DNA from 3 places in the Chelatococcus sp. HY11 genome. Region 3 is predicted to be linked to each of the others. Evidence: riboswitches for the same ligand, from Rfam matches in the RefSeq annotation. Region 3 holds a riboswitch; each other region holds the start of a gene.
What was found. Region 3 has a riboswitch for cobalamin ahead of KIO74_RS21005 (CbtB domain-containing protein). Riboswitches for the same ligand answer to the same signal wherever they lie in the genome.
Positions count from the first base shown of each region.

Region 1 (2,258 bases), 1.4 Mb from region 3:
GCCTATCCCCTACAAGCTGGTGACCATCACATCCGGCTTTGCCGGCTACGACCTTCTGTGGTTCACGATACTGTCAATCATCACCCGGGGCCTGCGGTTCTATATTCTCGCCGCGCTGGTCAACCGTTTCGGGGCTCCCGCCAAGGAAATCCTGGAGCGCAACCTCGGTCTGGCCGCAATCATCCTGTTTGCCACCATCATCGGCGGCTTCGTGGCCGTCCGCTATATATTCTAGGGGCGCGCATCGACAGGGCGCCTCGCCTCACGAGCGTTCAATGTCCCTTCTCTCGCGCCCACGCCTTGTTGCACTGACGATCCTCGTCATTTGCGTCGCCCTCATCGGCGGCGCCTATTATTTTGAGTACGTGCTGGGGCTGAAGCCCTGTGAGCTTTGTCTCAAACAGCGCCAGCCCTACTATCTCGCGATGCCGATAGCGGCGGTGCTCGCGCTTCTGCCCGATGAGCGGCGTGACCGGCTGTTCGTGGGCCTGCGCTGGATAGGCTTCGGCATCATCGCGGTCGCGTTCCTCTACAACGCCGGCCTCGGCGTCTACCACAGCGGCGCGGAGTGGCATTTGTGGCAGGGGCCTGCGGATTGCACCGGCCCCATGAACAACAATGTCGGCCTCAATGATTTTCTCAAGAACCTGCAGACCACCCGCGTGGTGCGCTGCGACGAGGCCGCCTGGCGTTTCCTGGGTGTTTCGCTCGCCGGCTGGAGTGCGCTCGCCTCGCTCGGCCTTGCGCTGCTCGCGCTCGGCGGCCTGGGGAAAATGAGGAAAAATTAACCCTGGCCGTGATCCCACGCCGCGCCGAGATATCGCATATATTGACATAAGCGGGCAATTACCCCCTATATCTAGTGGTCACGGTCGCTCGATTCGTATTCGAGCGGGCAAGAGGGAATTCGGGCGCGGAGCTTTGGCACCGCCAAACCGAAGCTGCCCCCGCAACTGTAAGTGGTGAGTCTACGTCCAACTGATGTCACTGGCGTCGCATGGCGCCGGGAAGGCAGGGCGTGGGCGGCGATCCACAGCCAGGAGACCTGCCGCGACGATTGAGATTGTCCTCGGGCGGGGTGCCCCGGTGGATCGCCTGGAGTTTGTCGCGGCGGAAGGCTGCCGGGCGCTCCTGTTTGCGCGTCCGCTCGGCCTTTGCCCCCAAGAATGGGGTGTGTTGCCGATGTCCTTGATGACCGAAACCGAAGCCCGCGAAACCGAAGCCAGGCTGTCACGCTCGCCCGCTGGTGTGACGGGCGCCCCCCGCGCGGCCGCTGAGCCGGGATACCAGCTCATCCGCCGCAACGGCGCTGTGACGCCGTTCGACCCGTCGAAGATCGCCGTTGCGCTGACGAAGGCGTTCCTCGCCGTCGAAGGATCGAGCGCCGCCGCCTCGCGCCGCGTGCACGACATCGTCGCTGATCTCACCGGCCAGATTGTCGCCGCGCTGACCCGTCGCGCCGATGCCGGGCGTACCTTCCACATCGAGGATGTGCAGGACCAGGTCGAGCTCGCCCTCATGCGCAGCGAGCATCACAAGGCCGCGCGCGCCTATGTGCTCTATCGCGAGGAGCGTGCCCGCGAGCGCGCCCGCGCCGCCAATGACGCGACGACGACGCCGGAGCAGCCACACCTTCGCATGAAGGGCGCTGACGGCGAACTTGTGCCGCTCGACGAGGCGCGCCTTGCCGCCATCATCGCGGAAGCCTGCGCCGGTCTCGAAGGCGTGACCGCTGAGGCGATCCTCACGGAGGCGCGCCGCAACCTCTACGACGGCATCAGCCGGGACGAACTGGCGCTCGCGCCGATCCTCGCGGCCCGCACCCTTGTCGAGACCGAGCCGGACTATGCCAAGGTTTCCGCGCGGCTCTTGAACGACAAGCTGCGGCGCGAGGCCTTGAGCTTCGTCTTCGGCCGCGCGGAGGAGGCGACGCAGGCCGAGATGGCCGAGCGCTACCCGAGCTATTTCCACGCTTACGTGAAGACTGGCATCGACAATGAGCTTCTCGACCCTGAGCTCGCCCGCTTCGATCTGGCCCGCCTCGCCGCCGCGCTGAAGCCCGAGCGCGATCTGAACTTCGACTATCTCGGCTTCCAGACGCTCTACGACCGCTATTTCCTGCATGTGCGCGGCACGCGGTTCGAGCTGGCGCAGGCTTTCTTCATGCGCGTCGCCATGGGTGTGGCGCTGCGTGAGGTCGACCGCGAGGCGAAGGCGATCGAATTTTACGATCTCCTCTCGTCCTTCCATTTCATGTG
Region 1 is NZ_JAHBRX010000001.1:3,169,668-3,171,925, reverse strand. Features, by position in the region: gene KIO74_RS14535 (YqaA family protein) at 1-235, shown strand, start outside; gene KIO74_RS14530 (disulfide bond formation protein B) at 276-788, shown strand; cobalamin riboswitch at 853-1,067, shown strand; gene KIO74_RS14525 (ribonucleoside-diphosphate reductase subunit alpha) at 1,192-2,258, shown strand, end outside.
Region 1: linked by a shared signal. The riboswitch ahead of KIO74_RS14525 (ribonucleoside-diphosphate reductase subunit alpha) and the one ahead of KIO74_RS21005 (CbtB domain-containing protein) in region 3 are both predicted to bind cobalamin.

Region 2 (2,258 bases), 4.1 Mb from region 3:
CCATTGACGAGCCTGCGATTTCCTTTGAAAGCAGGCCCGCCTCATTTCCATCCTCGAAAAAAATGATCGCCCATTGTGGCCTAACGTGGCCGCAAGCACGGCCTTGACAAGGCGTGAAAATCTTTTGCTCGCACCGCCCGCATCGGGACTGGCGATAACCCCCCAATCATGATCGCCCCGAAACAATTGGGTCTTGAAGACAGCCGCGCCATCGCAAGAGATACACCTTGGGCCCAATCACCGCTCCTGTCGCCAACGCCCCTTGCGGATTCCCGCAAAGACTGGTAGCCGAGACACCCACGCGCACCACGCCACCGGTTGAATTAAGCTGGTTGAGAGATTTGGTTTGTGATCAGGCGGCGGAAAGCGACTCTGAATCATGCGCTTCACGAGCGCCTGATCTGGACGAGTAGTGAATAGGCACCTCATCGGTGCCGCAAGGGCCGGCGTAGCACAGCGGTAGTGCAGCGGTTTTGTAAACCGAAGGTCGGGAGTTCGATCCTCTCCGCCGGCACCACATTCCCCGCCGAACACCGGCCAAGTTGCCCGCGATCTGTTAAGATAACAGCGTAGGAACCCCTCTTGCGGGACCGGTGGCCTGGAAAGTCGCCTCGCATCTCGGAAGCGGGACGGGCGCGCCTGTCTCCAGACGGCTCGGATGATTCGGGAGCTCACGCAGCGTTTTCCAGCGCCGAGCCAAAAATCCGCGATCGGCCGCCGGGCGTGTCATCGCCGCAACGGGATCGAAAGCGTATGAAACCGACAGAGGCCCCTATCGCGGGCGTCTACCTCACAGCATCGATGTAAAGATATAAACAACTCTTTATATGACATTGACTTGCCCGCCGACGCAGCTCAAGATGCGCATGCCATGGTTCCCCGACATGCCGCCTGCGGCGCGTCGGGGCTAAGAGGGAAGCCGGTGAAATGCCGGCGCTGCCCCCGCAACTGTAAGCGGCGAGCCGATGCCCACGATGTCACTGAGGCGATAGCCTTGGGAAGACGGGTGGAGGCGACGACCTGCGAGCCAGGAGACCTGCCGTGGCGAACAACGTCCACGGGCGGGGTGTCCCGGTGGTGCGCTCGACGGCTCGCCCGGATCTCTGTTCGGCCGGTGATCGTCCCGCGTCCGCTCTGGCCTTTGCCCCCAATTTTGGGGTTAAGCCTATGTATCGATCATCATCCATTGGCATCGCGACGCTCGGCACGCCGCGCATCGGTCCGCGCCGCGAACTCAAGATCGCGCTTGAGAGTTTCTGGTCCGGCAAGTCCGACGAGAAGGCATTGCTGGAAGCCGCCTCCGCCCTGCGCGCGGCCAACTGGGCGCGCCAGAAATCCCAGGGGATCACGACCATCCCATCCAATGACTTTTCTTTCTACGATCAGGTGCTCGACACCAGCGTGATGGTCGGCGCCATCCCCGCCGCTTATGGCTGGACGGGCGGCCCGGTGTCGCTCGCGACCTATTTCGCGATGGCGCGCGGCTCGCAGGGGGACGCGCAACCTCACGCCTGCGGCCATGGCCACCACGATCATGGCGCGCCTCATGGTGTCCCGGCTTCCCATGGCGTCCCGGCCCAGGAAATGACGAAGTGGTTCGACACCAACTATCACTACATGGTGCCGGAATTCGAGGCCGGGCAGCGCTTTGCGCTCGCCTCCCTCAAGCCGGTCGAGGAGTACCGCGAGGCAAAATCCCTCGGTTTCGAGACCCGTCCGGTCCTGCTCGGCCCCGTCACCTTCCTGCGTCTCGGCAAGGCAAAGGATCCGTCCTTCGACCCGCTGACGCTTCTGGGTGACCTGCTGCCGGTCTATGTCGATGTCCTGCGCCGGCTTGCCGCCAATGGCGCGACATGGGTCCAGATCGATGAGCCCTGCCTCGTGCTCGATCTCGACAAACCCGCGCGCGAGGCGCTGCGTCGCGCCTACGCGCTGTTCGCCCATGCCTTGCCGGATCTGAAAATCATGCTCGCCACCTATTTCGGCAGCATCGGCGATAACCTGGACACCGCGCTCTCGCTGCACGTCGCGGGCTTGCATGTCGATCTGGTGCGTGCGCCGGAGCAGCTCGATGCAGTTCTCGCCAAGGCGCCGCGTGGCCTTGTCCTGTCACTAGGTGTCGTCGATGGCCGCAACATCTGGCGCACGGATCTGGAGAAAGTCCTGGCCCGGGTGGCGCCCGTCGCCGCGAAGCGCGGGACCGACCATGTCCAGATCGCGCCATCCTGCTCGCTGCTGCACAGCCCGCTCGACCTCGA
Region 2 is NZ_JAHBRX010000001.1:544,926-547,183, reverse strand. Features, by position in the region: tRNA gene KIO74_RS02665 (tRNA-Thr) at 443-517, shown strand; cobalamin riboswitch at 856-1,058, shown strand; gene metE (5-methyltetrahydropteroyltriglutamate--homocysteine S-methyltransferase) at 1,168-2,258, shown strand, end outside.
Region 2: linked by a shared signal. The riboswitch ahead of metE (5-methyltetrahydropteroyltriglutamate--homocysteine S-methyltransferase) and the one ahead of KIO74_RS21005 (CbtB domain-containing protein) in region 3 are both predicted to bind cobalamin.

Region 3 (2,258 bases):
GGCAGGTCACGCAGACCATCAGCGTGGTTGGCGCGACGGTTTGAGGTGCGTTCATGCCGCGCGCCGGGCGAGGCGCGGCCAGAAGAAACCGACGGCGACCGCGACCGCGGCCCACAAAGCCGCGTGCACGACGAGCGAGGCCGCGGCGAAATGGCCGGCAAGCTCGGCGGGCGCGCCGCTGGCATAGGCCTCCGGATGCGGCGCGCCAACGACATGTGGCGCGATGAGCAGGAGGATGCCGATGATCTTCGCCCAGACAGCCGGTGTGCGGATGAGGAGCCACAGCGCGACTGCCGTCGCGACGGCGGTGGACACCCACCAGATCTGCCGCGCGACGAGCGGCCCGGCCGCGCTCCCCGGCAGCTCGGGAGCGAGCCCCAGGGCTGGCGCGAGACCGGTTGCGACGAAGGCCGCCGCCGCGAAGGCGAGCGCGCTCCGGACATCGATCGTCTCGCCCGCCACCAGGAGAGCCGCCATCAGGATCAAGGCAAAACCGATCGCTGTGACGATGGTGGTAAGCCCGGTGAAGGCCGATCGCTCCAAGCCATCGGCGGGGCTCCAGCCCTCGGCGTGGTCGCCGCCTTCGCCTGTCGGCGCATGCGCCTTGACGACGTTATGTGCCAGCATGACGCCCGATGTCTGAACCATGTGGGCGCCGAACAGGCCGGCGGACATGCCGCCAAGCGCGGCGGTGCCCTCGGGTTTCTCGAATTTTTCGCCGGCCAGGATCAGCGGAGTCGTGGTGAAATGCTGCAGGACCGCGATCGCAAGTCCCGCAACAAGGCCGGCCACCAGGGCAACGGCCAGCACACGATTGAACATGCCGCGATCAGTGGCAGGGAAAGCTCAGCGCGTGGCGCGTGTCATGGGCCGCGTTGTGGACGGCCTCGGGATGCGCGAAACCCGTCACGAACACCAGGGCAACGCCCATGGCAAAGGCAACAAGGGCAACTTTCAATACCTCAGCGCGAGAACCCAATCCCGCAACAGCAACATTCGACACCGCGACCTCCTTCACTGCCCCACCGGCAGTTCCATGGCTTCCATCGCGAAGGCAGGTCTCCTGGCTTGCGGATCATCGGAGCGAACCGCCTTCCCAGACCCCCGCCGGAAGGACGGCAGATCCAGTGGCTGTCGTGGTTCGCGCCTCAACCGCTCACAGTTGCGGGGGCAGCTCCGGCCTTGGGGTGACACACCCCGCACCGGCATTCCCTTTTGACCTCTGACGAGGACCATCGCTTGCCGAAGCTAGACGCCTACTCCCGCCAAAAGTCAACGCGCCAACCTTATTCGACGAGCTTGTCGCGGTGGAGCAGTGTCGGAAATAGCCGGGTCCACGCCAAGGCGATGGCAATGGTTCCAAGGCCGCCCAGCGCGACGGCCGGCGCCGCGCCGATGAAGGCCGCCAGCGTGCCGGACTCGAATTCACCGAGCTGGTTCGAGGCGCCGATGAACACCGTGTTCACGGCAGCCACCCGGCCGCGCATGGTATCCGGCGTATCGGCCTGGACGAGCGTCTGGCGAACGAACACGCTGATCATGTCCGAGGCGCCGAGGACGACCAGCGCGCCAAGCGACAGGTAGAAGTTCGTCGACAGGCCGAAGACGATGGTCGCCAGCCCGAACAGGATGACGGCGCCGAACATGCGCTTGCCGGCGTTGCGCGCGATCGGGTGATGCGCCAGCACCAGGGCCATCGCCGCCGCTCCCACCGCCGGGGCGCTGCGTAGAAGCCCCAGGCCCGCCGGGCCGATATGCAGGATGTCGCTGGCATAGATGGGCAGGAGCGCGGTCGCGCCGCCAAGCAGCACGCCGAAGAGATCGAGCGTGATGGCGCCGAAGAGCACAGGCTTGCCGCGGATGAAGGTCAATCCTGCGATGAGCGTCGACCAGTTGACCTTCGATGCCGGAACCTTCTCCGCACGCAGGCGGATCAGCGTCACCGCGACCGCCGCCACGAGGAAGAGCAGGGCCGCGCCCCCAAAAGCGACATGGGCGCCCGCGATATACAGGAGGCCACCGATCGCCGGACCGGCGATGACAGCGACCTGCCCGATCGATGAACTCCAGGCTATGGCTTGGCCGAAGAGGTGCCGAGGCACGAGATTCGGCACGAAGGCCTGGCTTGCCGGCTGGTAGAAGGCCCGCGCCACGCCCATCAGCACGACGAGCGCATAGAGCGGCCAAACCTCGGGCGGCTGCCAGATGGCGAAGAGGGCGAGACCGACACAGATGAGCGTGTTCAAAGCGAAACAGGC
Region 3 is NZ_JAHBRX010000001.1:4,603,175-4,605,432, reverse strand. Features, by position in the region: gene KIO74_RS21015 (DUF1636 family protein) at 1-55, opposite strand, end outside; gene KIO74_RS21010 (CbtA family protein) at 52-822, opposite strand; gene KIO74_RS21005 (CbtB domain-containing protein) at 830-1,003, opposite strand; cobalamin riboswitch at 1,037-1,252, opposite strand; gene KIO74_RS21000 (MFS transporter) at 1,287-2,258, opposite strand, start outside.